DNA from 2 places in the Bacillus spongiae genome. Region 2 is predicted to be linked to the other one. Evidence: a T-box and tRNA genes for the amino acid it is inferred to sense, from the RefSeq annotation. Region 2 holds a T-box; the other holds one or more tRNA genes.
What was found. A T-box is a leader RNA that pairs with one kind of tRNA and senses whether it is charged. The one in region 2 lies ahead of WAK64_RS12880 (alanine--tRNA ligase), so its partner is inferred to be a tRNA-Ala.
Positions count from the first base shown of each region.

Region 1: it encodes a tRNA-Ala, which carries the amino acid that the T-box ahead of WAK64_RS12880 (alanine--tRNA ligase) is inferred to sense. The anticodon was not compared.

Region 1 covers NZ_JBBAXC010000009.1:45,163-61,871, reverse strand. The annotation lists gene WAK64_RS11975 (aldehyde dehydrogenase) at 1-1,328, shown strand, start outside; gene WAK64_RS11970 (DUF378 domain-containing protein) at 1,435-1,671, opposite strand; gene WAK64_RS11965 (iron-containing alcohol dehydrogenase) at 1,804-2,967, shown strand; gene WAK64_RS11960 (glucose-6-phosphate isomerase) at 3,181-4,530, shown strand; gene WAK64_RS11955 (YugN-like family protein) at 4,682-5,086, shown strand; gene WAK64_RS11950 (potassium channel family protein) at 5,083-6,072, opposite strand; gene WAK64_RS11945 (beta-propeller domain-containing protein) at 6,180-8,378, opposite strand; tRNA gene WAK64_RS11940 (tRNA-Ala) at 9,499-9,571, shown strand; gene WAK64_RS11935 (right-handed parallel beta-helix repeat-containing protein) at 10,310-11,203, opposite strand; gene WAK64_RS11930 (hypothetical protein) at 11,886-12,122, opposite strand; gene WAK64_RS11925 (right-handed parallel beta-helix repeat-containing protein) at 12,541-13,335, shown strand; gene WAK64_RS11920 (M4 family metallopeptidase) at 13,625-15,442, opposite strand; gene WAK64_RS11915 (DUF4047 domain-containing protein) at 15,669-16,313, shown strand; gene sipW (signal peptidase I SipW) at 16,297-16,709, shown strand, end outside.
Region 2 covers NZ_JBBAXC010000010.1:39,523-56,231, reverse strand. The annotation lists gene WAK64_RS12940 (hypothetical protein) at 1-676, shown strand, start outside; gene WAK64_RS12935 (Type 1 glutamine amidotransferase-like domain-containing protein) at 740-1,081, opposite strand; gene hutP (hut operon transcriptional regulator HutP) at 1,318-1,752, shown strand; gene hutH (histidine ammonia-lyase) at 1,854-3,443, shown strand; gene hutU (urocanate hydratase) at 3,385-5,049, shown strand; gene hutI (imidazolonepropionase) at 5,127-6,398, shown strand; gene hutG (formimidoylglutamase) at 6,379-7,317, shown strand; gene WAK64_RS12905 (hypothetical protein) at 7,495-7,890, opposite strand; gene WAK64_RS12900 (hypothetical protein) at 8,091-8,471, opposite strand; gene WAK64_RS12895 (M1 family metallopeptidase) at 9,314-10,744, shown strand; gene WAK64_RS12890 (hypothetical protein) at 11,161-11,556, shown strand; gene WAK64_RS12885 (HAD family hydrolase) at 11,681-12,355, shown strand; gene WAK64_RS12880 (alanine--tRNA ligase) at 12,951-14,804, opposite strand; T-box leader at 14,917-15,160, opposite strand; gene WAK64_RS12875 (hypothetical protein) at 15,163-15,297, opposite strand; gene WAK64_RS12870 (anaerobic ribonucleoside triphosphate reductase) at 16,039-16,709, shown strand, end outside.

The DNA.
Region 1 (16,709 bases), on a different contig from region 2:
TTGCCACAGGGAAAACGCGCCCATTGATTGAACGAGAAATGACATTAAAGAAACTTCAAACATTAATTGACGAGCATGAGAATGATATTTTATTAGCACTAAAAAAAGATTTGAATAAATCTGAAACAGAAGCTTATATGACTGAAATTGCTATTATTAAGGATGAAATTAAACACCTTTTAAAGAATTTTAAAAAATGGGCTAAGCCAAAGAAGGTGAAAACAGCATTAACACATTTTGGAACGAAAGGTGTCCAAGTACCAGAGCCTTACGGTACAACCCTTGTTATCGCGCCATGGAATTATCCATTTCAATTAGCCGTTTCACCAATGCTAGGAGCCATTGCAGCGGGTAATACCGTTATATTAAAACCGTCTGAATTAACGCCAAATTTATCAGCGGTACTAGTGAAAATAGTCAATCCTCATTTTGATTCTGGTTTTCTACATGTAGTAGAGGGTGGAGTAGAAGAGACCCAGCAGCTGTTAGAACAAAAGTTTGATTATATCTTCTTTACAGGCAGTGTTCCAGTAGGGAAAATAGTGATGGAAGCAGCATCAAAGCATTTAACCCCTGTAACGTTAGAACTAGGGGGGAAAAGCCCTTGTATTGTCCATCATGATGTAGACTTATCGCTTGCTGCAAAACGGGTGGCTTTTGGAAAGTTAACAAACGTAGGACAAACATGTATAGCACCAGACTATTTATATGTTCATAAAAGTATAAAAGACGATTTTATTTTAGAGCTTCAAAAAGCCATTCATCGTTTTTACGGAGTAAATCCAATTCAAAATGAAACATATGGGAAAATCGTAAATGAGCGACATTTCAATCGAGTGAAGTCGTATTTAAAGGATGGAAAAATACTATTTGGTGGGAATGTTGATCAAACCCTTCATAAAATTGAACCTACGCTGATTAGTCCAGATCGACTAGACTCTCCTGTCATGCAGGAGGAAATCTTTGGTCCTGTTTTACCGATACTAGAGTATGAATCAATTGATGAAGTAATTGATTTTGTAAATGGTCGACCAAAACCACTTGCTTTATACCTGTTTACAAAAGATGCGGAACTTCAAAAAAGAATAACCACTACTATTTCATATGGTGGGGGTTGTATTAATGATACATTGATGCATATAGCAACACCTTATTTACCATTTGGTGGGGTTGGAGAAAGTGGAATGGGGAATTATCACGGAAAAAATAGCTTTTCAACCTTTTCACATTATAAAAGTGTGTTAAAGCAAACGAATCTTTTCGATTTTTCTTTTAGATATCCAAACGCTAAGAACGGGTTGAAGATTATTAAAAAATTGATGGGGTAGTAACTAAGGCAAAGGGTGGCAGATAAATGCCACCCTTTGTTGTTTATAGTCTGCAGCTAACTGTTAATATTGCTTAAGTCAGATTAACTGCTAAACGTCGTTCTCATTATGGTCGAGTAGGTCTTGTTTCTGGTTCGTGTTCAAGTTCCTCGGATGGTTTAAATAAAAGTCCAAGGTTTACAAGACCGGCAATACCGACAAGTCCGAAAATAATACGGGAAAGCGCACTTGTTTGTCCACCGAATATAGAGGCCACTAAATCAAACTGAAAGAAACCAATCAGACCCCAGTTAATCGCCCCTATAATTGTTAGAACCAGTGCAATACGTTGAGTAGCACTCATTAGAATTCCTCCTTATAGATTGGTTCATGAATAGTGTGTGAAACTAAGTAGAAATTATACTGCACTCATAAGAGCAAATTTTTTGCAAAAGATATAAGAGTAGTCAATAATGTAAGCTAGGGAGGCGAAAAAATGGAAAACTTTACATTTTATAATCCAACGAAACTAATTTTTGGTGATAACCAATTAGAGCAATTAAAAACAGAAATTCCTTCATATGGGCAAAAGGTTTTGCTTGTGTATGGTGGCGGAAGCATTAAACGGAGTGGGCTTTATGATAGAGTTATCTCAAATTTAAATGAAATAAACGCGGAAATCTTTGAACTATCTGGTGTCGAGCCGAACCCTCGTTTAACAACGGTCCATAAAGGTGTAGAAATCTGTAAGTCCGAGGGGATTGAGTTTCTGTTAGCCGTAGGTGGGGGAAGTGTAATCGACTGCACGAAGGCGATAGCAGCAGGTGCAAAATATGATGGAGATGCTTGGGATCTTGTGACTAAAAAAGCACTTCCACAAGACGCACTGCCTTTAGGAACGGTTCTTACCCTTGCGGCTACCGGTTCAGAAATGAATGCTGGAAGTGTCATTACAAATTGGGAAACAAATGAAAAGTATGGTTGGGGAAGTCCATTAGTATTTCCGAAATTCTCTATTTTAGAGCCGAAAAATACGGTAACTGTACCGAAGGATCATACCATTTATGGTATGGTTGATATGATGGCTCATGTATTAGAGCAATATTTCCATAACAGTACGAACACTGTTCTACAAGATCGTTTATGCGAATCTGTTCTTCAAACTGTTATAGAGGTAGGTCCTTCACTGATGGATAACCTTGAAGATGTTTCATTACGTGAAACGATTTTGTATTCCGGAACCATTGCGTTAAACGGTATGCTTCAAATGGGCTATCGTGGTGATTGGGCGACACATAATATTGAACATGCTGTTTCCGCTGTGTATGACATCCCTCATGCAGGTGGACTAGCCATTTTATTCCCAAATTGGATGAAGCATAATCTAAAGGTAAATCCAGCTCGATTTGCACAGCTTGCCAAGCGAGTTTTTAATGTGAGTCCTGAAGGGAAAACGGATGAGGAAATTGGCTTAGAAGGAATTGAAGCGCTACGTACATTCTGGAGCTCTCTCGGAGCCCCAACACGACTTGTTGAGTATGATATTGACGATAGTCAGCTGGACGTAATGGCAGAGAAAACCGTTGTAAATGGTGATTTTGGAAACTTTAATCCATTAAATAAGGAAGATGTTTTAGCCATTTTGCGTGCATCATTATAAAAAAAGCGGACCTTTTTACAAAGGTCCTTTTTTTATGGAAAATTTTTCGAGTGGAAAGAAAAAGTTCTTCTATAGCGATCTATTCTGTTCCAATATGAAAATTTGTTAGAAAAAATTCATACTGAATCCGCTTACATAGGAAGGGCTTTCTTGATTATCTTGTTCGCTTTCGATAAAGTGAAAGAGAAAAAATGATATATGGAGGAATCTAACATGACACATGTTCGTTTTGATTATTCAAAAGCTCTCCCATTCTTTGGTGAACACGAAGTGACATATTTAAGAGATGCAGTAAAAGTTGCGCACCACTCCTTACATGAAAAAACAGGTGCTGGAAATGACTATTTAGGATGGATTGATCTACCTGAAAATTACGATAGGGAAGAATTCTCTAGAATCCTTACTTCTTCAGCCAAAATACAGAAGGATTCAGACATTCTTTTAGTAATTGGAATCGGCGGGTCGTATCTAGGTGCTCGCGCGGCAATTGAAATGCTTAATCATAGCTTTTATAATGAATTACCAGGCGAAAAGCGTAATACTCCTCAAGTGTTATTTGTAGGAAACAATATTAGCTCTACATACATGAAAGATTTAATGGACTTACTGGAAGGGAAAGACTTTTCCATTAATGTTATTTCAAAGTCAGGAACCACAACAGAGCCGGCAATTGCATTCAGGATATTCCGAAAGCTACTTGAAGAAAAATACGGAAAACAAGAAGCAAAAGGTCGTATTTATGCAACAACGGACAAAGCAAAAGGTGCATTAAAAACCCTTGCAACGGAAGAGGGCTTTGAAACCTTCGTTGTACCCGACGACGTAGGGGGACGCTATTCAGTCCTAACTGCTGTTGGGTTACTACCAATTGCAGTGAGTGGTGTTGATATCGAGGCAATGATGAAAGGGGCACAAGACGCTCGCGAGGAATTTAGTAAATCAGAGCTCGAGCAAAACCTAGCGTATCAGTATGCAGCTGTTCGTAACGTTTTATACAACAAAGGGAAAACAATTGAAATGCTGATTAATTATGAACCAGGCTTGCAATATTTCTCAGAATGGTGGAAGCAGTTATTTGGAGAAAGTGAAGGAAAAGATCAAAAAGGAATTTTCCCTTCTTCAGCTAATTTTTCTACTGACCTTCACTCATTAGGTCAATACGTTCAAGAAGGACGTCGTGATTTATTTGAAACGGTAATTAAAGTAGATAAACCAAGGCATGAATTAACGATTGAAGAAGCAGAGAGTGACCTTGATGGCTTAAATTATCTTGCGGGTGAAACCGTTGATTTTGTGAACAATAAAGCCTTTGAAGGAACACTCCTTGCCCACACAGATGGAGGGGTACCAAACTTAATTGTTGAAATCCCAGAAATGAATGCTTATACATTCGGTTATCTTGTATACTTTTTCGAAAAAGCATGTGCGATGAGTGGGTATTTACTGGGAGTGAATCCATTTGACCAGCCTGGAGTCGAAGCATATAAAGTGAATATGTTCGCTCTACTTGGTAAACCTGGATTTGAAGAAAAGAAAGCAGAATTAGAAAAACGCTTAAAATAAAAAGAAAAGTGCGGTTCTCATAAGAGAATCGCACTTTTTTATGTGTGAATACATCCAATGACCAATCTACCCAGTTTGCAATGCAGAAGTCATCGTGCATGATATTGATTGAAAGGGAGATGCTAAACGAAAAAGGGAAGGAGTTAGACAAATGATAGAAGTTCCTTCAAGGCTAGAAGGTCAGACATTTCAACTTTATAAATTGGAACAAGAGTTAGAGCCGCTAGGGTATACGATTGGAGGAAATTGGGATTATGATCACGGATATTTTGATTATAAATTAGGTAAAGAAGGGGGATATCAGTTTTTACGTATTCCTTTTAAAGCCATTGATGGACAACTTGATTCACGTAGTGTTTCGGTGAAATTTGGTAAACCATTTCTGCTAGCTCATACTTATCAAAGAGGGTTAGATGATTATGCTGACGCTGGAACATTTTCCGGTATAATCAATCAGTTTTCAGAACCACAAGATAAAGATGCGAGCTTCCCAGAAGAGTACATTGAGGCTGGGAAGCAATGTGTGAAAGAAGTAGAGAGTGTTCTCTTACATTAATCACAAAGGACAAATAGTTCATTTCCTTCTGAAATAATTTCGTGTAAGGGGGGATTTACAATTGTTTCTTCCCCCCTCTTAACACCGAGCAGGAGCGTATGTTGTTCAAGAAGATGGACACTAAGTTGTTGGAATGTCTTCCCAAACCATTCTTCTCTTGCAGGCACCAATTGAACTTTACTTCCCTTCACTTGGTCAAGCATGGCTAAAATAGCCGAACTCATTCCATGGGAAACAACACTATTCATCATGACATAACTTGTTTGTTTATTTGATTGAATCACTTCATTTGCACCAGCCCGTTTTGCGTTAATGACTTGTTCAGCCGTTAAGATTTCGGCAACACAATAAAGGTCTGGGTTTAACCCCTTTATGGCTAGTAACGTTAAAACGGACCCCATGTCAGCGTGAACTTCTGTCTGATTTTGATCTGCCGTAATGATGGCGATATCTGCTTCTTGTATACTTGCTTTCAATAACACATCATCTTCAAACGGTTTTCCTTTAATAAAATGAATGTGGTGATTTGAAAAGGGGTTTTGTTTTAATGTTTCATCTATTAGGACAATTTCACCATTCTTGCGTACGGTTGAAATTTGTTCAATTAACTCTTTTGCTCGTTCATTCCACCCAACGATGACGATATGTTTTTGCAATTTAAATGCTCCTTTTCCTGCTAGGTGGGCGTGTTGAGTCATCACGGCTGTAGTCGCTAGTGAAACAAAATACGTACTAAGAAATCCCGCACCTAATAATATTAAAAGTACAGCAAGTACACGCCCTGTGAAGGTAACGGGATATAAATCTCCGTACCCAACAGTGGAAGCTGTAATGATGGCCCACCAAACCCCTTCAATAATGGAGGGGAACGTCTCTGGCTCAACGAGGTGAATTGAAAAACCAAATAAGAAGATAACACCCAATGCCATTAATAAAACACGAATAACCATCGGCCAACGAGAAAATTGATGATAAAACTGAAGCATACGGTTTCCTTCCTCCATTCATTTTCCATTATGGACGAAGCTGAAGGATTCCATAACTAAATTGAAATAGGAAAAGAACCAATTCCAAAAGAATTGGTCCTTCTATATTATTTAATTGTTAATAAATCTTTTTCTTTCCATGTTGTAAGATCATACACACCGATTTGGCGGTTTGAAAGGGCATACAGATCATTTTGAATATAAAGTAACCGTTGAATTTCGTTTTCCCTATATCCCCCATAGTCTTTCTCAGATTTCCCATCTAATTGTTGCCCAATTAACGATAGGCTTGCTTTTTGTGTAATTCCCTTCTCAGGAGAAATTTCATAGACGAGTGCTCCTTTAAAGTCCAACCCTTCCTCAATGGACGTTACCTCTTTATTAAGATAGACTGAAATCGGAAATGCGAATAGGTCCTTCTCTTTGTGATGAAGAAGAGCTTTATGGTCATAAAGCAAATTTGAATATGTGCCGGTATCCCCAATAATTTCAGTGGCTATTTCTTTCGGATTTTCGAAATTTGTAATGTCAAATAAGGAGATCTTCATTCCACCTGTTTGAACTCTTGGTTCCACTGAAGGGTTTTTTTCGTCATAGATAAGGGTTGTATCATGTCCAAATCCAATGATATGTTTTTCATCATAGGGGTGTAAGTACGTACTGAAACCAGGAATTTTTAACTCTCCTAACACTTCAGGTGCAGTCGGTTCCGCAACATCTATTACAAAAAGTGGGTCCACTTGCTTAAACGTGACGACATACGCCTTTTTCCCCATAAAACGGACTGAGTAAATTCGTTCCCCTTTCGCTAAATCTTCCACAGCTCCAACATGCTTCATATTTTCATTTAATATATAGAGATTATTGGTAGATTGTTCATCATCGAACACCCCTGTGGAAGAATGCTTCGTTGTAGCAACTCGAAAATACCCATCATGCTCATCCATACTAAATTGATTTAAAATAGTTCCATTCACTTCAGCCAAACTGACAAAATCAATGTTTGTTTTATTGACAGAAAACTTATAAATTTCGGTGTTAGGTGATGGCCATTGTTTGTCTATTTCAGTCTTCTTTGCATACTTCGAAGCAGCAATATATAAATTTTCTTGAGACATATAAATCTGTTGACCACCTCCTAAATAAGCTTCAATAAATACCTCTGTCTTAGGGCTTGTGACATCAATCGCTGTTAGGATGGTGTAATTCGCTTCATATGATTCAGGTAAGAATTTAATCTCATCATAATTAATGGGTGTCATCTTCTTTCCTTGTACGGAATCATAGAATTGTGGCCTAAGGTCGTTATCTTTATCGTATTCTAATGTTCTATAATTAGGATAATGATTCGCGACTAAATAAACGTAAGAATCAACCTTTCTCGCCGTTACATAATTCCCTTCTAAGCCAATCTCGCGAATCAGCTCGGGGTTCGATTGGTCAGAAACATCATATATATAAGCATTCATCGAACCGTGAAACGGTGGATAGTCAACTGGAATGGAACGATCAATTGCTTTGTTATTTTTTAAATTCCAACTTTCTCCGATAATTATAAGTGTCTCATCATACAAAAATAACTCTCTAGGAGAAGTAGTATCGTCAAATGCTATTGTCGAGGCAATCGAAAGGTTTGATGGATCACTTGTGTCTGTTATGACTAACGATCTGTTCGTTAACTGATAAATATAATTTCCATCTGTTTTTACAGTGTCTGCTTCATCAACACCTTCCACTTGATTATTTGTTTCAGAATAGCCATTACTAGAATCTTCCGCTTTATCGGCATTAGAAAATTCCAAAGTTTCCTCTTCTATTGATGGAAAGAAAGAATTCTTTTCTTTTTGCTTTAATACAGTCAGAAAATATTGATTTAATTCTTCTTTTGAACTAAATGTCGGAAGCTCTGGAATGACTTTAAACGTAATCTCTGTCCCCTCACGTATCTTCTCTCCTGTTAGCGATTGTATATTATCGGTAACATGTAAAGTGTAAGCGGCGTCGGGGTCGTAACCATCTTTAGGAGGTGACACCTTGACATGCTTCTTATCCTCACTTAATGCTAGTGAAACAGGTATCACCTCACCACGCTCATTTTTTACATAAATGTTGTCATTTGTCACGGTCTCTTCATCCATTTTGGTTGAAAAATCTAACTCCCACACTTTATTGGATGAAACGATGGTTTCCTCTGTATTGTTTTCCAAAACCGCTTTTAAGGAAGGCTTCTGGGAAACAGAAAAGATCCAGTAGGACGCTATGGATAACAAAACAATCATACTACTATATAGTAACCATTTTTTCATTTCTTCTCCTCCTGTCATGTTGAAAAGGTTTTCCTTTAAAGAAATAGACGGAAGAATAATCTAAATGTTACAGCATATTAAAAAAATGGGCATAGTGATCAAATCGCTTTCATTTATAAAGAAGTTCTAAATGTTGAAGCAGGTATCCTTAACTAAAAATGATTTAATGTGGAAAGCGTTGCGGCCTTCTTTCAAAACAATTTCAACTGTTGATTTGGAGTAGTGTGACGAAAAATTAATGTATTTAATTGTAACTAAACTAAAAAATGGCTGATAAACACAATTACAACACGTCTCCAGAACATAAGATAATTGGAATAGGAGCTCCTTATTTACGGAAATGGGATGTAATGAGGAAGCGATTATGGAACCCTATATATTAACGAATGTTAATGTCTCTAGATAATTAGTAAATTTCCAAAAAGCTTTTTTATTTCTTGTTGGTTGTTATGCTACGGTGGACTAGTATGAGAGCTTTAGATTTACAGGGGAAGTCAACGAAATTTTATTTGAAGATAGAGAATAATACAGATGAAATTTACGAGAATGAAATTCAAGTTGATAGCCTTATAGAGCACGAAAAGAGTAACCCCTTTTCTGTATTGTAGAGACTAATAAGCTATTTGGGATATAGATAATTTATGGTTTACTCACTAGTGCTTTACATAGATTTTCTAGAGTGGTCGAAGGGGGGGGAATACGTGTAGCTATTATCGATTGTATCTCCATAGGTGCAATAATGCTGTAATCGTTTTGATCTTCTTTTATTGAGTCAACGCTAGTCTATGTGAAAGAAAGTAGGCTATTATTTATAAAATTCTAAAAGCATGATAGTGATTAGCCAAGCCTGCTTCATTTTTGCATCAAGTATGAATTCGTTATATGAATAATTCTTCTTTTAATCTATGATATCTTCACTAACAGGTCGTAACAGAAGCGATAAAATATGAAATAGATTTTCTGGTGATCGAGTTTCCGAGGGGGTTTGTTTGCTTGATTACTACTGTGTTATGCAACTTTTTATTGAAGTGTTGAGGGTCTATCAGTTATAATAAATCTAGCAAATAAGAGTTGATAAGCAGTCGTTCGCTTAGCGGGTGACTTTTCAATATTTTATTACGGGGCATTAGCTCAGCTGGGAGAGCGCTACACTGGCAGTGTAGAGGTCAGCGGTTCGATCCCGCTATGCTCCATACCTTAATTTAACAGCGTTTATACAATACTATGTCAAAACGAGTTTGCTGTTTAGTTTCAATCAAGTTTTGACGGAAACACTCCGTTTATTCTAAATCATAGAATGAATGGGGTGTTTTTTTGTCTTTAGATTTCTTTGATGAAAAAAAGAAAGTATTCAAGCGACAACCCAATAAAAGAAAAGCAGAAAAGACCATTAAAAAAGAATCAGTAAAAGTCATATTTGAAAATTTTCTTGATTTTAAACAAAAACAAAATTTACGGAGTGCTAACTTAGTTTTATCATTTCGGTATAATAAAAGAACGAATTTTTCATGGGAAAGTATCTGATGTATGGAATACCTTGTTTAGATATTAAATTCATAACCTATTTTATTGGATATTCTTTAACCCCCAACATAATAATAGTTTTCTAACGACGCGGTTTTTCGGCTATATGAGGTACCGCGTCGTTTTTTGCTTTTTAGAGACGTTCACAAAAAATCACATCTCATTTATTACTATGGGTTATTTGCTTACAAGGAATTCGAAAAGTATTTATTAGCTCCGTTAAACATCAGAATTGTTTATTGGGCTTTTTGTATTAGGGTGTTAATTTAACAAGGCTCCCTATTACTACCTTAATATTAATGCTATCTTGACTTGTTTATTGCCGAATAGAAGTGTAGACTATAGAAATTTTAGACCAAATGGAGTGCACAAAAAGGGCGCGTCGTGTTGACACGCCTAGTGTTCGTTTAGGTACACAGTCCAGGCGGGTCACTATTTCCGCATTTGTTGCCATCGAAGGTGTTAGCTATATCGGCAGGTGGTATTGCTTCGATGTCAAATTCGAAGTTATTTCTCGCTTTGTTGAAGCGGATGGTGTTGTCAGTTGCGCCTGAATTAACGAGGATACCTGCGTCTGTATCTTCAGTGCCGTTGTTCCGTACAAGATTGGAATCTATGACGTTCTCACTAATCGCATCTAATTCAATTCCACTTCTCTCATTATTACACACTTTATTATCAATTATATTAATTAATATACTGGTTATCTCTATTCCCGGCCCGTTGTTTTTAAGAACCTCATTACCTAAAATTGTAGATGGAGAACCAACAAAAATACCAGCACCATTATTATTTTCACTTGCACTACTGTTAATTAAATTACCTGTAAACATAAAATAACCATTAACTGCATTTTGAGTACTAATGCAGTTAATAAGGCAAGAAGCAGGAGTCCCCATTATATCCATTCCTAAACTATTATTGGAAGCAATGCAGTTAATAATTAGATTAGCACCCGAAAGCTCAAAAATTCCCCTTGAAGTATTAAACTTAACTTCAATTTTTTTAAGAACATTATTAGTTGATACTATGATAACGCCACTATCACTAAATCCTTGCACCGTAAATCCTTGTAATGTCGTTCGGTCTGCACTCACTACCACACCGTCACTGGTTCCCTGCGCTGGAGCACCCGCAATAATCGTCCGACCAATCCCACATCCAAATATTTTTAAATTTTCCACGTCTACCTCAAACCCATCGAACTTTCCAGCGAGAATCTGTATACTATCCCCCGGGCTTGAAGCATTAATCGCATCCTGAACCGTTGGAAACATAGTAGGTACAATCCGTAATACCATATTGTAAACCTCCCTTCATACTTGGCCTTACTAAAATATATGAAAGAAGCGCTAAGACTGCTTGTACAAAGAGGGTAAATGTGCGTTCTAACTACTAATCTCATTCGTCTTCTATACGCCATTAACGCTGCAATCATTGGGTCGGAATGTTTTGCGGTAACGACAGATTGATCGAAATAGTGAAGCGCCCCGAAAACTTGAGCAAAGCGGTCAAGTTATACGTCTTTAATTCCAATGGGAATGAGGCGTATTTTTTATGCCAAAAGGGAAAATTATTAAACAAAGCCGGTCAAATCGTTGCGTTTTTTTACGCAAAATATTAGAATGCAAAGAAAGCAGAAGGGAGAGCGAAAGGCCACTCGCGAACTATGACGCAGTGTTTCGATGACTAGGGGTATAAATTAATGCGAGAGAGTAGGACGATTATATAGACACAATGAATGTCGATGATTACCGCAACTTTATTGTATGGTTGCAGGAGGAATATCCGCTTCCACCCGGCTCATTGATAAACAGTAGCGGGCCTCCATCGATCCCACCACCTACAGAAAATAATAACAATTATGTATGGTTGCCGAAATGAATGTGAAATGGAAGCAAGAAAAAGTTGATGAATCACTTGGAAGGTATTAAGAACATAAATGAAAATGTCTCCTTTCTCATCGAAAGGAGCCATTTTCATTTATTTGCTTTTTTTAATAATACAAATGATTATAGCGATTAATGCAATGAAAAAGAAAATTAAGGCTGGTAAAACGCTTAAAAATATAAAATTTTCTATAAGTAATTCTTCATTTTCTGGACTTCTAGCAATTCCATCTATTACGCTTGAAGCACTAATGTTTAAGCCTATTACTATGGCAGCCATTAAAATAAAACCACCTAAACATAGACAGCAAATTGATTTATACTTATCCACTTCTGCCACCTCCTCATAGAACATATGCCTATTTGTTTTAAACTATGACAGGTCAATTGGCTATTTATGTATTCGTAATTGAAACGTATCGCTTTTTACTCTCATTGTTTTCCTGATTTTGTGTTTCTCAGGAAGTCCTAGAGGAAAATTAACTTGTCCTTTTCAGTTTAGTTGTGTTTAAGTGTGATACAAATTGGATATATCAAATGTTTTTTGAAAAACTGTCGAGTAATAAACCATTATTGTTTTTCTTATATTCCTATTTTAAAAGTAGGCTAGAAGAATGTTCGATAAGTAAATCCTAATAGGGAAAATTTCTTCTTTTGCCATGAGAATTTTCGTCATTCTCTTAGACTCATATAATGATCAGTTCCTTCATAAACTGTAAGAGCATTACCTTCAGGATTGAGGTGAGGAAATGGATGCAGTAACAAGAAAAGGTGTTTTGTTGATGGGCATTGTATTCGTCACGTTTCTATTATTAGGGTTTCTCACGATAATCGGTGTCTTCATCTTTAATGAAAAAACAATCGTTGTGCCAGATGAAGTAGAGAATATTGACGATGCAGTTAGCATGGCTGAAGTTGGTGACATTATACTAGTTAAGGAAAAAGGTGAACCTTATGTTGAAACTGTAACGATAGATACAAGAAATATTAAGCTAATCGGGGTGGGGAAAGAGAAGCCTTTGCTAGATGGAATGGATATGTTGAATAGTGGGATAATTATTTCTAGCACTGCTTCTGGCGTGCTTGTCAAGGGGTTTATTATTCAAGATTATATTTTAGGCGGGATAAGCATTTCCAACTCAGATGGTAATATGGTGAATGGTAATCATTGTAATAGTAATGCTACCGGAATTAATATTGCTGATTCAAATAGTAATAAGGTAAAAGGGAATAGTTGCAGTGATAATTCAATGAACGGGATTGAATTAGACAATTCTGATAGGAATTTGGTTGAAGGTAATGAAGTAATTGGAAATAACAATGGTATTTTGTTAGAGGATGATTCCAGTAATAATAACATTATTAGAAACCAGGCTAATGATAATGATTTTGATGGGATCACTATATCTTCAAATTCAAATGAGAATAATGTTTTCTTTAACCGTGCGTTCTTTAATGGTAACCTAGATATTTTTGATGACGACGATAATAATTTCAAAGGGAATAAGTGTGAAAATAGTTTACCAATCGGTCTTTGTAACTAGCCAACGAAAGTATCCTTGGGGATGCTTCTTTTCTTATAAACAGTCATTGCAAACCTTTTATTTCCTTTGCAATAAAGCCCCAATCTTTACGAAAAGAGCCTAACTAAAGGTGATTACTGTCGTGTCTTTAATATATTTAACTGTCCATATATTCTTAACTTTAGACAATGAGAACATAAATAAAAGCGCTCGGAATAAAATTCCGAGCGCGAAAATTATTCGTTTATCCAATCAATGAGTGGCAAGTAGAATAATTTTTTAGTAGATTTGTTGTATAATTAACCCTATTTTATTGAACTCCTACAGAATCATAAGCATCCATTACAGATTGTACTTCTGGAGACCCTTCCCCGTATAAGTCACTTGCAGATTGAATGGCTGCCTGACGCATATGGCTAAAGTCAGAAGAAGCCGTTAAATAAAGGGTAAGCGCACGGTAGAAGATTTGTTCTGCTTTCTCTTTCCCAATCCCTTGAACGGATACATCGTAATGTGTTCCGCCTTCTGTAATAAGGTATGCAACCTTATTATTAATACTACTATTGATGTGAACGCCACCGTTATCTAGTGGTCCTAAATAACGATCATCGTAATGGTCAGGGTAGTAGCCTGAATCGGTATATCCACCAATGTATACTGATGCTGGGTCGCTCATTGAACGAAGTCCGTCGCCTGGTGTATTAGGTGTCCAAATGTCTTCACCTAGTAACCAAAGGTCATCTCCCGTTTTGTCCTCGATAAAGGCTCCCAAAATATCAGCTATAGACTCATTAATCGCACCTGATTCATTTTGGTAAACAAGGTTTGCTGTATTAGTGATAACGCCATGAGTCATTTCGTGGCCGATAACATCTAATGAACCTGATAGGGAAATCATCCGATTTCCATCCCCATCTCCATATAGCATTTGTCTACCATTCCACGCTGCGTTATTCCATTTTGATCCAATATGGACAGATGAAACAAGCTTCATGCCGTTATCATCTAATGAATTACGATTAAATACGTCACTGTAATAATCGTATACCTTTCCTGCATTGACATGGGCGGATACTGCAGCTGGATCGTGGAAGAAGCTGGATGAGCTTGTTACTTCAGCTCCTGTATATCCGAAAAAGGCTGATAAAAACAGGAAGAAGTTCGTGTCCATACGTTCAGCATTAAATGTATGGATACCATCGGCTCTAGTTCCATCAAATAAATATCGCTCGCCTGTTACAGGATCCATTACTGAAGGGAAGGTGTGAAGTTTCCCGAAAATATCCATTCCTCTCGAGGAAACTGGCTCTGCAGGGTCTGGAACAATGCTAGGGTTAACCGGACCTTCATTCCCACTTGCCGCCGCTGTGTTAGTAAAACTATTATGATCTGCATCTTCGAGTGAAGGATGCAGGCTGTGTACCTTGTTGTAGCTGTTTAAAATATCGCCGTTACTTGCATCAACGAAATAATGGTAATAACCAGGTGCAGGTTGGGAAGTAGAGGCCTTGATGAGATAAGTAAGGACTAGCTTGTCATTCTGAGGGAGTAGCACTAGCTCGGAAGTAATTCCATCATAATCCTTTACTTCTCCAATTTCAGCTTCAATGCTAGATTTCGCGATGTTTAACGCTTCATCCTCTTGTAGTGCTGCTGTTGTCGAATTTACGATAGAATCTAAGTCACCTGTAACTTTTCCGAAGAACGCTGTTACGTTGTTATCCTTGTCGAGCGCAATAGTTTGTTCTGAACCATAGATAGGAATACCTTTGAACTGTTCGACAGTACGGAAATGATACGTGCTTGTCTCCTTATCAGATTTTTCACTGATAATTTTGAATTGCTCCTCCGCGTTGGCACTTTCTTCAGCTGCTTTGAAGGAAGACAAGCCTTGTGGTTGAAGAACTTTTGTTTGGAGAAATTCGTACATCGCTTCTTTCTTCGTTAATCCCTTTGGTGCATCCCATAACCCTATTATGTAGGAGGGAGTATTTAGCTCTTGGTGAAGCTTTACCTGTTCATTTGCTAATACATTCTTTCCAGGTAGTGCTGCTATGCCAGAAATAGCAAAAGTTGCAGCGATCGCAGCAGGAAGAGCTTTCTTTCGTAAATTTTTTCTTCTTTTCAACAAAATCACCTCTCATAAAAATTTTGGAAAACTCACCTTTAATTATTATGAAGATTGTTTTTACGGTCAATTGGGTTATTAAAAAGTCAATAATAACGGCATTGACAACAACTTTTAGCAAAATAATAGAAAAACCACCTTTATTTTTCGGAAAAATAACCCAATTTACAATTTTCTGATAAATACATACAATAAACGCATATCCACTTGTTAAAGGATGAGAAAAATGAGCCCGTATAAAAAAATCATACTCATTTCAGTAAGTTGTACTATGGTGTATTTTGTGGCTGGACAAGTTGGGGAAACGGGAGCATCGTTTTCCAACCAAGAGGAGACTATGGTTCAAATTACTGCTGCTTTTGTCTTTCCTTCTACAATAAAGTCGCTTGAAGAAAATATTCATGACAAAGTAGAGGAGATTATCCAAAGCTTTAATCATATGCCACAAGATAGTTCAGCAAAATCTTTGCTTAAGCTAAAAAGTGACAAAGAAATGCTTCTTAAGCAGTACGATCATTTAATCATCAAGTGGAGTGAGCTTCAGCATGACGTAAAAGAGGTGAAGCAATATGCTTCTCAAGCGAAGATAAGCAATAAGAGTGAAGAATTTTTATTCGTTACAGAGGCATTTAACGAAATAGAAAAGATTATAAGTGGAATTGAGTATGAGAAAAAACTCTTGGAAATAGAAGAGACGTTAACTGCTCTGGACGTATCGATATCCATTCTGGAGGAAAAAGAAGCGGTAGAAATGGAGAAAATGAATGGAGAAACTCAGGATATAGAAGGTGAGCATTCTAATATTCCTGTCCAAGAATCTCCAATACAAAATGATCAAATTGAGGTGGATAGTAGTGAAGAAAGCAATTAAGGTACTAGGTAAAATGGGGAGTGGGGCTCTTATTCTATTATTAGTTGTATTAGCAGTACTTGTTCTATCAAGTAGAGCTTCAGGAGGAGAGCCGACTATCTTCGGGCATCAAGTGAAGGTCGTCCTCTCAGGCTCTATGGAGCCAACGTTTTTAACAGGTTCAATCATCGTAAACGAAGTAGTGAATAAGGAAGCAACCTATAAAAAGGATGACATTATCACCTTTCAAGCAGAAGATAAGTTGATTACTCATCGAATTATTGATGTGAAAAAAGTTGGGGATCAAATGATGTATGAAACAAAAGGAGATCATAATAATGCACCCGACTCAGGTTATGTAGTATCGGCAAATATTGTAGGGAAATACACAGGGATGACGATACCTAATGCTGGTTA
Region 2 (16,709 bases):
AGGGCTCCTTCTTATAATTATCCCTACTATTACAGACGCAGAGATGGAAGGGTATGAAATTGTTAGTCAGAATAATAAAGAGAATATAACTCTTTATGGTAAGAAAATGAATGGTTTATATAGGGAATTTAAAATTAATTTTAAAGGGGCAACCTACACAAAGCCTTTTTGGAATAGCGAAAGTAGTCCTACTTACGCTCCACAAATTTGCTGTATAGACATTAATAATGACCACAGGAAAGAACTCATCATCCCCTTAACATTAGGGCATGGTTCAGGCGTTCTGTTAGAAGATGTTCATGTGTTTCACACAATGGACAATCGGCTAACTGAAGTGATTGTTGATAATCCTTTAGCTATCATTTATAAGAACGTAAAAACAAAGCTAACATATGACGAAGCAGAAATTCGTATCGGGGAAAAGGATTATAAAGTAGATATAACACCTTTTGATATCAAATCTGAAGCTTTATTCGATGATATAGCCTTTGGGAGCATTATAGATTATGAGGTAATGAACAATAATCTTATGGTCAGAGTAGGCGGACGAATATCCCCAGCGAGTTCCATTGGAGATATTATTATTACTTATGAATACAAAAATAAAATGTATCAAGCGAAAACAATTGATTTTATAATTGATAGTAATAAAAACCCATTTTATGGTCCAGTGTAACATGAGCCTAAAAAGCCATATCAATGATATGACTTCCTATGGTACTCTTATTCAACTGGAACTCTATTTTGGAATTAATCGTTGCCTATCTTCTATATTTTCGTATTTTATGTAAGTACCGAATATATCCATCTTATCATTGACTATCTTAATAAATGAGTTATCATAAACTCCATAAATTGTAATAAACCGTGTTGCTTCGTAAATATCTTCTTCTATATGCTTCTTCCTTGCAGAATCTATATGTGGTTCAATATTAATATCAACAAGTCCAATACCATCATAAATAGATAACGGTGGAATGTTATCATTAATATCTTTTGCCAACACAACTTTCTTAGCCTTATTTATAGAGCCTGTACTTATACCAATAATAATACATAATAAACCTACCCCGATGAACAATTTTAAACATCATTATACTACATAAGTAATATTATACTTTTACAATTATTTAACTTTATGAAAAGAACCTTATTAAAAATGGAACATTGTCATACTCTAATACTTTTTAGTCAAGTAAATCGCTAATGTAATAACTTTCTAAAGAGTGAGAATTCTTTGTTGACACCTACGTTGATCAAGCATAAAATGAAAATAGATATTAGTAAATAGTAAATTTTCAGATTATGAGGGCATTTATGAAACAGCAGGATATTGGTAAGCAAGCGGTGTTATTCGTGACATTGAGTGAAGAAGAGCTTGCTTTATTTCCAGAAAAGATAAAACATACTCGTTACTGTACGGGCAGAGTAGGTTCAATGAATATGCAAAAGGTCATTTCTGCCGTCGAGACAGCAGCAAAACGAAATGGCATTATTCATGAAGACTTATATCGCGAAACTCATGCGCTATACCATGCCATATTAGAAGCAATTGAAGGCGTTACAAGAGGGCAGTTAGCGATCGGTGATATGATGCGAACGGTTGGCTTGCGCTTTTCGGTCGTTAGAGGTAGGCCGTATGAGAAAGAGGCCGAAGGCGAATGGATAGCCGTCTGTTTTTATGGAACGATTGGCGCTCCTGTTAAGGGGTTAGAGCATGAAACGATTGGTTTAGGAATTAACCACATATAAAATAAGTCATGGCCTAGAGACATTAGTGAGTAGGAGGCGATGATGGCATTACTATGCCATTGTCGCCTCTTTTTATGTTGAATAAAGAGGGAGGGGTTTGAATGATTGAACTAACAGGAAATTCGTTGACAATCGAACAAGTACGACAAGTAATCTATGAAAATAGGAAAATTACCTTATCAGAGAATAGTTTAAAAAAAGTTATAGCAAGTCGAAAAGCTGTTGAAGATATCGTAGAAAATCGTCAGACCGTATATGGAATTAACACAGGTTTTGGAAAGTTTGCGGATGTGACAATCGATGAAAAGGATGTAGATACACTCCAACTCCATTTAATTCGATCACATGCTTGCGGAGTGGGGGAACCCTTTTCCGTAGAAGTCGCAAGAACGATGATGCTTTTACGTTTGAATGCATTAATTAAAGGGTATTCAGGTATCCGCCTAGAGGTAATTGACCGTCTTATGACTCTTATTAATTCTCATGTGACACCTGTTATTCCACAGCAAGGGTCACTTGGTGCTTCAGGCGACCTTGCGCCGTTATCTCACTTAGCCCTTGTGTTGTTAGGAGAAGGTAGTGTTTTTTACAAAGGAGAAAAAAGGTCAGCTGCTTCCGTATTAAAAGAGCTTCAAATCGAGCCGATTGTGTTAAAAGCAAAGGAAGGATTAGCTCTCATAAATGGAACACAGGCAATGACAGCTGTTGGAATCATCAATTATATTCAAGCAGAATCATTAGCGTATCAAAGTGAATGGATCGCTTCGATGACGATGGAGGGACTTCACGGGATTATCGATGCGTTTCATCCAGCCGTTCATGAAGTAAGAGGCTATCAAGAGCAAATGGATGTCGCAAAAAGAATTCGTCATTTGTTAACGGACAGTCAGCTGATTACTTCACAAGGAGAAATGCGTGTCCAGGATGCTTACTCGATTCGTTGTATTCCCCAGGTGCATGGAGCCACGTGGCAAGCGCTCGCCTATGTAAAGGAGAAATTAGAGATTGAGGCGAATGCTGCAACGGATAATCCGCTGATTTTTGATGAGGGAAAAACGGTCATTTCAGGCGGGAATTTTCACGGGCAACCAATTGCCTTTGCGATGGATTTCTTGAAAATTGCTGTCGCAGAGCTTGCGAACATTTCTGAAAGACGAATTGAACGACTCGTGAATCCACAATTAAACGACTTACCAGCCTTTTTAAGTCCAGAACCTGGCCTTCAATCTGGAGCTATGATCATGCAGTATGCGGCAGCGTCACTTGTATCTGAAAATAAAACATTAGCCCATCCTGCTAGCGTAGATTCCATCCCATCATCAGCCAATCAAGAGGACCATGTCAGTATGGGAACAATTGGGGCTCGTCACGCTAGTATGATTATTAACAATACGAGAAGAGTTTTAGCGATTGAAGGAATTTGTGCAATGGAGGCAACACAATATCGTGGTAGTGACAAAATGGCTTCTAAAACAAAGGCCTTTTGGATTGAGGGACGAAAAGTTGTCCCAAGCTTCACTGAAGATCGTGTTTTCTCAGATGATATAGAAAGATACACAGAGTGGTTGCAATCAGGTGATTTCCCATGGGACACTGCAGAAAATTTCAATAATTTTGAAGGAGGAAATGAACATGACAACGAATGTAAATCGAACGATTACAGTGAAAACGGGTCTGAACTTAGAATGTAAAGGGTGGGAACAAGAGGCTGTTCTACGTATGCTTTACAATAATTTAGACCCTGAAGTAGCAGAGAAGCCAGAGGATTTAGTCGTGTACGGGGGAATTGGCAAAGCTGCACGAAATTGGGAAGCATTTGATAGTATCGTGGCAACACTTCGACGCCTAGAAAACAATGAAACGATGCTTGTCCAGTCCGGTAAGCCGGTTGCTGTATTTAAAACACATGAGGCAGCTCCTCGCGTACTTTTATCAAATTCAGTATTAGTTCCAAAATGGGCAAATTGGGAGCATTTCCATGAGCTTGACCAGAAGGGTCTAATGATGTACGGCCAAATGACGGCGGGTAGTTGGATTTACATTGGAACTCAAGGGATTTTACAAGGGACCTATGAAACGTTTGCAGCTGTTGCGAAAGAACATTTCGACGGTAGCTTAAAGGGAACAATCACCTTAACAGCTGGATTAGGTGGAATGGGTGGAGCGCAACCACTTGCGGTGACAATGAACGGTGGTGTCGTCATTGCAGTCGATGTCGATGAATCCCGAATTCAAAAGCGATTAGATACGAAGTATTTAGATAAAATGACAAGTTCAATCGATGAAGCTCTAGAAATGGCGATGCAAGCAAAACAAAAAGGAGAAGCGCTTTCGATTGGACTTATCGGTAATGCAGCTGAAGTTCATCATGAGTTATTGAAGCGTGCCGTTCAAATTGATATCGTAACGGACCAAACCTCTGCTCATGATCCATTAAATGGGTATGTTCCAGAAGGGATGAGTTTAAAAGAAGCAGATGAGCTCCGTGCCGAAGATTCAGAACGGTATGTTAAGCTTGCTAGCCGCTCAATGGCAAAGCATGTTGATGCCATGCTAGCGTTCCAAGCAAATGGATCAATTGTATTTGATTATGGAAACAACATTCGCCAAGTTGCAAAAGATGAAGGTATTGAAAATGCGTTCAACTTCCCAGGCTTTGTACCGGCCTATATTCGTCCCTTGTTTTGCGAAGGGAAAGGACCATTTAGGTGGGCTGCTTTATCTGGAGATCCGGAAGACATCTACAGAACGGATCGTTTAATTAAAGAGCTGTTTCCAGATAATGAGCCATTGCAGCGTTGGATTGATATGGCTCAAGAAAAAGTGGCTTTTCAAGGATTACCTTCTAGAATTTGTTGGTTAGGTTATGGTGAGAGGGTCAAGATGGGCTTGGCCATAAATGAACTAGTTAAAAACGGGGAGCTAAAAGCACCTGTTGTCATTGGTCGCGATCACTTAGACTGTGGATCTGTTGCGTCACCAAACCGCGAAACGGAAAGCATGAAGGATGGTAGCGATGCGGTTGGTGATTGGGCAATTTTAAACGCACTAGTAAATACAGCGGCAGGCGGATCATGGATATCTGTTCACCATGGTGGGGGCGTAGGTATGGGCTATTCCCTACACGCAGGTATGGTCGTTGTGGCAGATGGATCTGATTTAGCGAAGGAACGTTTAGAACGAGTATTGACGACGGATCCTGGAATGGGGATTGTTCGCCATGCGGATGCTGGATATGAAAAAGCAGAAGATATGGCAGAGAAACACGATGTCGATATACCGATGTTAAAAAAATAATAAGGCAATTTAAAGCAATGGTAAGTGGGGAAAAGGGAGAAATAACTTTTCCCTACGCTTTTAGGAGGGGCATAATAATGAAATATGATGTACTAATCACAAATATAGGACAATTAATTTTACCAAAGGAATCTTCCACGCCGTTAAAGGGAGAGGAGATGAAGAATCTTCCCATCTTAGAAAATGCTGCTATCGCCATCCAAAATGGTGTTGTTCGTTGGATCGGGCATAAAGACGAAGCAACGAATATGGAAGCGGTGGAGGTTGTTGATGTAAAAGGACGCTTAGTTTCACCCGGATTAGTGGACCCACACACACACTTAGTATTTGGTGGCTCAAGGGAAGAAGAAATGAGCTTAAAGCAGGCTGGGGTACCTTATTTGGAAATTTTACAACAAGGTGGCGGGATTCATTCTACCGTACGCGCGACGAGAGTTGCTTCTGAAGAAGCGTTGCTTCATAAGGCGCGCTTTCATTTAGAGCGTAGTCTTTCTTATGGCGTTACGACAATTGAAGCAAAAAGCGGTTACGGACTTGATCGTGAGACAGAATTAAAACAATTACGTGTCGTTAAAGCACTTCAAAAAGAGGCTTATTCAACAATCGTGCCAACCTTTTTAGGTCCTCATGCTGTACCGAAGGAGTACAAAGGGAAAGAAGACGTCTTCTTAGATGAAATGATTGATATGCTAGATGAAATACAGCAGGAAGAATTGGCTCATTTTGTCGATATTTTTTGTGAAACGGGCGTCTTCACGATTGAGCAATCGAAACGCTTTTTAGAAGCAGCAAAAGCAAAAGGGTTTTCCATGAAAATTCATGCGGATGAGATTGATTCTCTTGGTGGCACTGAACTAGCGGCTTCAGTAGGTGCAACGAGTGCTGATCATCTAGTTGCGGCAAGTGATCTTGGAATTGAAGGCTTAGCTAATTCAAATACTGTTGCTGTATTATTGCCTGGAACTACATTTTATTTAGGAAAGGATTCGTTTGCTCGCGGACGAGAAATGATTGATCGCGGTGCAGCAGTTGCGCTTGCCACTGACTTTAATCCTGGAAGCTGCGTTACGGAAAACCTTCAACTAATTATGTCCTTAGCTGCGTTAAAATTGAAGCTATCTCCTGAAGAGATTTGGAATGCTGTTACAGTCAATGCAGCCTGTGCCATTGAACAACAGGAACAGGCGGGTGTCCTTGCTATTGGAAGGGCAGCAGACCTTGTTGTATGGGAAGCAACGAATTATAAATACATCCCGTATCACTTTGGAGTAAACCACACTAAGACGGTATATAAAGCAGGTAAAGTTGTATGGGAAAGGAATAAGGGCTATGAATTTTCCTTATCTTAACGGAGCGACAAAACCACCTTTCCAAGACCGTCACGTCACAAAAGTCAAAGAATTATTTACGAGTTACACAGATGGAGCAAAGGGGGACATCGGGGTTATTGGGTTACCGTCCTCTCGTTCATCCATAACGATGAGTATGGCCTCTGAAACACCTGCAACGATTCGTGAAAGCTTTGGAGCGTTAACAACGTATTCTCATGATCAAGACACTGATTATGACTCGATTCGTTTTCTTGATTTTGGCGATGTGTATACTCATCCAACTTCTGTAGATGAAACAATTGAAAGATTATATGTAAGTGTTAAAGGGATGCTTGAGACGAAAGCATGTAACAAATACCTCATGCTAGGGGGAGATCATGGGGTAAGCTTTCCTTCTATTCGGGCATTCGCTGAACAATACGGTCGAATCGGTGTCATTCAATGGGATGCTCATCACGATGTCCGCAATACAGAAGATGGCGGAAGAACGAACGGGACGCCTTTCCGCAGTTTGTTAGAAGAAGGTTGGATTCACGGAGAAGACTTAATTCAAGTTGGCATTCGGGATTATGCGAACGCGAAGGCTTACGATGATTATGTGAAGGAAAAAGGCATTACTGTCTATTCGATGAGCGATGTAGATCGTTTAGGAATTAATCATGTAATCAATGAAGCATTAGCTAAGCTAGAAGGAAAAGTAGACATGATTTATTTATCGGTTGATATGGATGTAGTCGATCAAGCCTTTGCTCCTGGCTGCCCTGCCATTGGACCTGGTGGGATAACGAGTCGTGAATTGCTGTCAAGCGTGAAAATGGCGAGTTCTCATTCGAAGGTAAAAGCAATGGATATTGTGGAAATCGACCCGAACAAGGATTATCGGAATATGACGAGTCGTCTAGCTGCTGCTGCCGTCCTTCAATATTCATTCTTGTAAATCCTTACTTAACTAAATTCATAATAGATTTCCTTTTTTAGAAGGTAGGCGAAACCCTGCCTTCTATTTTTCTGTTTTTGTGCTAGTAACTTGATATGAATTCTTAGGACTTTTCACACTAGGATAATATTGCTATACAAAAATGAAAAGTAAGCATTTAAAGTGCAGAGTAGGATGTCATATTACATTATTAGGGTTAAGGTCATGCTTCTTTATTAATCTACTTGACCCTAATAAAAGGAAAGATAGGATACCACTGATGAAGGTAATATAGAAACCTAGCTGTACAGTCTCCTGGCTAAATTGTAAATCAATACTTGATATCATTAAAATAGGTGCAAAATAAATATATTGAATAACGGATAAAAGTGGAATGGAACATAATAACAATAATGTCCATATATAAAGTCGTTTCCTTTTCATGATGAATACAAAAGAGGTTATCCCAAACAGTAAAATTAACATCCCGGACCAATGGACAAGCCCATTTATATACATAAATTGAATTCGGGACCATTCAAAAAATAATCCAGCTATTGACGTCATAATCAGTAGTAGTTGGAAATATCTCATTTACATACCCCGCTCTATTCGATTATTAATATTATTATACATTAAATACCATCTAAGAAAATATAACTATTTAGTTGTCTAGAAATAGTAGATGTGTACATAGAAATAATAAATCAAAATGGCAAATATGAATAAATATCTCTAATAAGTTGAATCACACATGTAAAAAACACAAGTCCTTTGACTTATGTTTTATTAGATCATCCTATCATTTTAATCATTGCTGGATGTAGCTCTTTATGACAAGTTTCTTTTTTGATGAGGATTTCAATCAAATCCCCTTTATGATTGGCGTGCATAGGATGATCATTTAAGGAAAAGGGAAATGGGATAGTTCGTTTCCTTTTTTCTGTTTCCTGAGTACATTTAATACCTATTTCTAACTGATGGTCACACTTCATAATTTCAATTTCCTCTAACTCTAATTCCTTAGTAAATACCTCGATGATATAGGCATCTGTTATATCAAATAAATCAATCCGAAATTGATTCTCATCCAGAAAATTGGTAAAAGGGTCTAGCAAGATTCCTTTTAATACATTCTCCCATTCTTCTAGATTATCGTCATGATGGTAATTCATACAAATAAGACCCCCGTTTCTTTTTCTCAGTATATTCATAAATAGGAGAAAAGGTGAACGATTTATTGATATCACATCAGTATAGGGAGATAGAGACATTGAGATTTAACACAATAGCCTAGCTAGATTTTAATAAGAATTGGGGGTATTTTATATAAATATCAGTAATTGGAGTAGAAGAAATGACTTCTCAAGGCGTTCGAGAAGTGGTCAAAGGCTACCATTCTTGTAAAGCAATCTACATGCGTGTATATCCGACTAAGAGTGGGTATCACCATTTCTAATGGTAGTGTAACATCAGATATATAAACGCAATGAAACATTTAATAATTTATTAATGGGGGAGTACAGAGAGGGTCAGTTTGTCTACATAATCGAAAAATATGAGGAAGTAAATCATTAAGTCTATCCTATTCAACAGGCCATGATGTAGTGGCTAATGAAGTAGAAATAGAGACTTATAAACCTCGTCACTATGATTAATTCACAAGACATGTATTTGTTTTTCCTCAATTGGAAGGAGGTCACAAACTATCATATTAATCTATTATTAAATTTTCAAGACATTTAATATGTATATATTCACTGAGTTGGATAATTTTATTTATTTTATTACAATATTATGAAATTTCGTGTAATATATGTATAAAGGTTAGCCGGAAAAGAAAGGTGGTTATGATTTCTAGGAGAAAGTATTTATGTGCAGATGATTAATACTGCCGACTTGGTATAGTAATGTAATCATTATCTATAATTTATTTAGGATAAAATTCATACTCGGATCTCACAACCTTTAATGTTAAATAAAATAACTTTATAGAATAAAAGTTGAGGTGGCAAGTGTGTTCAAGAATCGGTATTTTCAATTCTGCTTGATGCTAATGACAATCTATGTACTTACTGGGTGTGATTTGGATACAAGCAAAGAGAAGTCTGCTGTATCAATAGATAAAGATTCGTTTTCTCCAAAGAGTGTTCCTGCCGGACACGATACGGCATATGATATTAATCTAAAGATGAGTAGTGAGGGAGATTTTGAATTAGATACAAAGCTAGATATTAAGAATACTTCTAACGATACTTGGAATGAGTTGGTTTTTTATTTAATTCCAAATGTCTTTACTGAAGAGACTGAATATTCTGGTTCTCAGTATAAACCAGGAACTTTATTAATTGATGAGGTTGTAATTAATGGAGAAAAAGTAGAGTATGAACTAGAAAAAGATGCATTGACGGTTCCTTTAAAGAGTCCCTTAGAAGCGGATGGGGAAATCAATGTAAGGGTTAAATATAACTTTACCCAACCTGAAAAGGGATTAAGGTATACAAAAAGCAAAGCAAATTACCACTTAGCCCAATTTTACCCGATGCTGGCTACTTATAGGGATGGTGGTTGGAATAAAGAAGACTATAGATTTGGAGTGGAATCGTTCCATACGTCCTATAGTGATTTTAATTTTACGTATGAGATACCTGAAGGATTCACAGTGGCCACTACGAGTCCAAATGACTCCTATCCAAGTGCAACCAAGGGTAGTGTACAAGCTAGTAATGTTAATGCGTTCTTTGTAGGGATTCTTAAAGATCCTACTATTATAGAGAAAAAGGTTGGACACATTACTATTAATGTTCTAGGGTTTAAAGTAGATTCGGAATTGCACCAAGAAGTAACGGATATCGCTGCAGATGCCATCACTTATTTTGAAGAAAACATTGGCATGTATCCACATGATCAAATAGATATTGTTTTAGATGGAATCGGCATGGAGTATCCTGGGATTGTTACTGCACACTCCGTCATCAATGGTATTTTACAGTTAGATCCAGAGCCATTAAAAAAGACAGTTGTTCATGAACTTGCTCATCAGTGGTTTTATGGAGTAATTAGCAATGACTCATACCACGATGCATGGTTAGATGAAGGTTTTACTACATTTGCAACAGATTTATTTTATTATGCACGAAATAAAGAGGAAGAGCCTTATGGTGACGTGTTCAAAGAGATAGAAATAGATTCAAAACCAGTAAATCTACCTATGCACGAGTACGAAAAAGAAAAAGAAGGCTACTATTTTTACAGAAAACCTACTGTATTTTTGTGGGGGTTATTTGAAGAAAGAGGTGGGTTAAAAGGGGCTGAAAACTTCTTGAGTACCTACTATGATTTCTATCAATATAAAGAGATAAATTCTGAAGAGTTTATCAGGTTCATGAAGCAGTACTTTGATTTAAGTGATGATTCAGTTTTTGAAGATTGGCTAAAAGTGAAATAATCAATATAGTATTTCAAATACGCTTGTGAATATCAAAGATAGATATAGATTGATCTAATTTTTTTGTTTAACCTTTAAGAAAATGAGCCATTTTGAAGATTTTAAAATGGCTTCTTTAGACTTATGAACAAATTATATTTTAAGCTTGTAATTCAATGCGTAAAGGAATCGAAGTCTTATACTTAAAACAATTATCGTATGCGTTCTTAAATAAACGAATTATTCAGAAGATGATTAAATATTTGTCACTAGCCTAGGCAGCATTAATAAGCCTTATTTGCATGATTGCTACATATAGGAATTTAAAAAAATCGATGGCCCTACAAAGGTTCTCTTTAAATTTATTGAAAATTTAAAAACGTTCCTTTTATATTTTTTGATAAAAAGTAAGGACAATCAGATAAGGAGGAAATACTATGCACGAAATTACTGGACATGAACTAAATAATGTACATGATATGAAAAAACTAGATATTGTTATCCTTCAGGCAGTATTGGATGAATTGCAAAAAGAAAGTGAGCAAAAAAGAAAAATTAAAATCGCCACCTCAAACTCATATATAATTGCAGAAAGAATCAACACGGAGGAGCCTGACATTAATACGGTCCCTTTATTAGACAAAGCGATATTAAAATCAGAGGACACGATATTTAAGATGATGCAAGAAGGGAGCGTATTAAATTTAAAAGGAATGATTGTGTTAAACAATGTAAAAATAATTCCATTTGCTAACCCTGATATGGAGATGGACTGTGAAAGTTTTGCTATTTATACTGACCATATTATGGGGATTACATTAACAGAAGATTAATTAATATAACCCACTAGATTATGAAATCAGTTTGTGCCTGTTAATCTAACTAGTTATGCAACAATACCATCTGACTGTCCAACTGAGGATTAATACTATGAAGTGAGAAAGGCCGTGTATTGACATGAGAGATTATCAGGCAATGATATTTGATTTAGACGATACATTACTTAATAGAGATAAAGCCGTAGAAAAAATGTTTTTAATGATTTTAGACAAGTGCTATGAGGAGGTTAACCATTCAAGAAAAAAAGAGATGCTGCAAAAATTCAAAGAATATGACCAAAGAAGGTATGGCCAAAGTGATAAAATAAATGTTTTGGAATCATTATTTGATGAATTTTCACCAAAATATAGAATGCCACGTCATGATATTCAAGATTTTTGGAATCAACATTTCCCTTATTGTTTTTCTATCAACCAAAACACTATTAATATCATAAATATTATAAAAAAGCATGTTAAAGTCGCTATTGTAACAAATGGCGCAACTCAGAGACAGAGAGCGAAAATTAATAACACGAATTTAAATAGTTGTTTTGATACAGTCATTATTTCTGAAGAAGTAGGATTTAGTAAACCTGACAAACGTATTTTTGAATTAGTATTAAACAAACTTAAAGTAGAACCGGATGCCACATTATTCGTTGGAGATGACATAGAAAGGGATATTGATGGTTGTCAAAATGTAAATATAAAGGGGATATGGTTCAACCCTTGTATGATCAACAATGAATCTGATATAAAACCATATGACGAGATCCATTCATTGGATGAATTACTGAGTTATATTATGTGAGAAAGAAATGATGGATACCTTTATAGAACATATTGAAGAAATGGTCATAGTTCTTTGTTTTTATACCTAATTATATGTAAACGATGAATAACCGAGAAAACACGACTAAATGTGTTTCTGGGTTATTTTTTATTTGTTTTATTTTTATTACGATTATGAGATGACTGCATCAATTTGGATTTAATGGGGGTAGCGTCATAAGGATTTTTAAAATAAATAGCTTAGTTTCTCTAGGTTTTTTAACCGAGAAATTAGGCTTTTGTTATAAAAAAAGAGCCTAGATTATTGTGAAAACTTCCAACATAGGGAAACCGGTGATTGTTACATCATTAAGACCGTATTTCTTAATGTGATATCCTCCCCATACAGTAGACAGGTGAAATAATGCAATCTGTTACTGTAAGGGGAGTTTTTTCATAATAATGACTAACAATTTCAAAACAGTCAAGCATCGATTGAAGACTATAGAAGAATCAGTAAATGTATCTGATTGAATAGATTGCTCGGCGGAGATAAGTATTCGTTAGCAAGCTAGCATTGACATTTATAAATGGAAACCCTACAGCATCAGCTATTGGTCCGCGTTTTGGAAATGTTAATTAATTACTCCTTTAATCCTTCTAACTCCAGCAGCAGAAGATTGTTCTTTTTTAATACTGAACTTTCCTAAGTTTGTTGTATCTTCTACATGAGGTCCTCCACATACTTCTCGACTCCAAACTTTCCCTTCGTTATCTTGTATTGTATACACCTTAACGATATTCGGATATTTATCCCAAAAATTCCCTTCAACATTACTTTCTTTCGCTTCCATTTTAAGCATCTCTGAAATATAGGTAACTGCTTTTGATGAAATCGCATCATTCACATACTTTTCCACCTCAGCTATTTGCTCTGGAGTAAGTTTTTCATCATGGTTGAAGTCAAACCGTAAACGTTCTGAAGTAATATTACTTCCTTGTTGATGAACATGATCACCTAAAACTTCCCTTAAACCAGCAAGTAATAAATGAGATACCGTGTGCAGCGCTGTTGTTTCTGTTGAATGTTCAGCTAATCCACCTTTAAATTTACCCGCAGAAGCAGTTCTGCTCTTTTCAGCATGTTTTTTTGCCGCCTCTATATAAGACGCCTTGTCCTCCATGCTATATCCGCTTTCAGTTAGAAACTCTTCCGTCAACTCCAAGGGAAACCCATATGTTTCGTAAAAATAAAAGGCATCTGCACCTGTAACTTTCCCCTTATTCTTAAGATGTTTTTGTATTTCAAATTCTCCTTGCTGTAAAGTTCTATAGAAAAGATTTTCTTCTTTATTTACTATTTCGATAACTTTCTTTTTATTTCCAATCAAATCTTCATAAGCTGTTGCTTCATCTATATAAACTTCAGACAACTTACCGACAAAATTTCCTTGTATACCTATTTTTTTACCTGCACGAATAGCCCTTCTTAATAACCTTCTGGTTATATACCCTGCATCACTATTAGCTGGCTGCGCACCATCATTAATTAGAAAAGTAGCCGCTCTCACATGATCAAGTATGATTCTAAACGACTTTAAATCGTCTGTATATTGTTTACCACTTAACTCCATCAATTTTTTCTTGGGATTAAGGAAGAAAGCCGTATTATAAATATCCTTGTCACCATTTAGGGCTGTTGCAACCCTTTCTAATCCGCCTCCATAATCAATATTGGGATTTTGCATCTTTACAAATCCTGTTTCTTCTTTTTTGTAACACATAAATACGTTGTTCCCAATTTCTAAAAACCTCTCGCTTTCAGAAGCAGGATGATCCAGTGAATCACCGCCTGGTTCAAGATCATAGAACATTTCACTATCAGGCCCACCCGGTTCACCAACAGGCATATCCAATGGACTTCCGGAACGACTCCACCAATTTTCTTTTTCATCGTATAAGAATATTTTTCCACCTCTAGATGTCCCATATTGATAAGGGTCATCTTCAATGATAGGTTCTATTCCAACTGATTTAAATTTTTCTGACCAGATTTGAATGGCTTCCGTATCTTTCTGTATATTCAAATCATCACTTCCTATAAAAGCACTAATATACAGCCTGCTGGGATCAATTCCTAATTCGATAATATGCCAATTCCAAATGGCATCGATTTGCTTTTTCTTATAATTATTTTCATTTGCTTTAAACTCCCATCGACCTATCATTTCAAAAAATGTCAGATGCGACGTATCTCCTACTTCATCAATATCCACTGTCCTTAAACACTTCTGAATATTAGCAATCTCATTACCTATCGGATGCTTTTCCCCCAATAAATATGGAACCATAGGTTGCATTCCACTTCCTGTAAACAACGTTGAGGGATCATTTTCTGGTAACAAGCTAGAAGAGGGCACTTGGCTAGCCCCTATTCCTTTCATAAAATCAATATATGATTTTCTTAACTCATCTGGTGTCATTTTCACTATGCTCAATACCTCCATTTCAATTATTATTTCTTCTCAGAAAATTATTTTGCAAATATTCAATCTAGAAGAAATAAAACAAAAAAGCCCTAAGCTGACATATTTCTTGTCAACTTAGGGCGAACTATGATGTCCGTGTTACCACCTAATTTCAGATTTCTCTGCACTCTATCAATACGGGATATCTCCGGTATTGTTTCCTGAATAACGGTGGAACTCCGTTGAAGCCTACTAAGATTCCTCTGTTCGGTTCACAGCTCCGAGACTGCTTCACTATTAGATCAATAAAGATTCGCACCAACCATCTTCTCTCTGTAAAATCCCTAATACCTACTATTTCTCATCATAGCTTTTCGTTTTAAGTTAAACCAATGCTATCACACTCAAATTGCTCCGTCAATTTAATTTTACTATATTTTATACGGTATAAGTTTGTCGATTCTACTATCAGCTTTGGCAATTCGGTTGCTTCGCATCCTCTGACTTTAGCCAAATTATAATTCTCCCCAGCCTCCATTCCACATTCCTGTTTACCTGTAAAATAATCAGGAGGATGTGCTTTGAAAAGCGCGTTGATGTTTGCTTCACTTTAAAACCCACGATTTATTGCCAATTTCACTTTGGAGTAACCAAGTATCGCGAACTACGACAAGAGGTTCGTAATTGTGGCATCTGGGATTATCCCAGCTAGTATATGGTAATAGCAGCTAAGTGATTTAAAGCCCAGGCTGCTTTTCATGTCGGTGAACTTACGTATTCACCATAGATTCAAATTCAGCATCTCCTGAAGCAACTCAATGTTGGTTTCTACTCTATTTTTCAGTTGTGACGAAACTGTGGCATCTGTTAAATAGGGTTGGCAAACAGGGGTAAGTTCAATAAAATAAAGTTAATAACACAATATATTGTGTTATAAAATTAACTATATAGGCATATGTAGTGTTTAGGTGAATGAGGGGTAAGTCGAAAATTTAAAGGAATTGTTGATAGAAAAAAACGGATACCAAAAATGATAATAAAGACAAACTATTTAAGAATCAACAGTCATCATTCTCTTGAAGGGATTGAATAGTCATATCGTATTAGTAAGGAAATTCGCCTTATTTTGTTTTTTTCTATAGTTTTGATGGTAGTATATGGGGTTATATTGCTGCAACCTTTCTGTCTCTCTATAGAAGATGGAGATTTGTTTGTTTTTTAAGTAGAAAATTATTTGAAGGCAGGGATTAATATTATGTTGGTAGATAATGAGAGAACAAAAGAGCTGTTAAAAACATTTGATGAGATTTCGAATACAACGTCTAGTGAACTATTGAATGAAAATGCAAATATGGATGGACGTTCTCCCATGGGGCAAATGAATAAATTTGGAACCGAATCGTCAAAATACTATGCGGTCACAAAACTATTGAGTGATTCAGTAAAAAATGCCATTAAAGATAACTTTATTCATATTCATGATATGGATTTTATGCCTATGGGAACGACCACCTGCTGTCAAATCCCACTCGCTAAGCTTCTAGCCAATGGGTTTAATACTGGTCATGGTTACATTCGTCCGCCTCATGGTATAAAAAGCGCTCTTGCATTAGCATCTATCATTTTACAAGCAAATCAAAATATGCAACATGGCGGACAAGCATTACCAATGTTCGATTTTGATTTAGCACCTTACGTAAGGCGAACATTTGAAAATCACCTTCAAAGGCTTAATGGATATCAAACTTTTTATAAGAAGGCAGAAAAAGAGCGGATTGCGTGGAAAGAAACAGAGGACGAGGTGTATCAGAGCTGTGAAGCGTTTATACATAACAGTAATTCAATGCATTCTCGTGGAGGTTCACAAGTTCCTTTTATATCCATTAATTATGGAACTGATACTTCGAAAGAAGGCAGAATGATTAT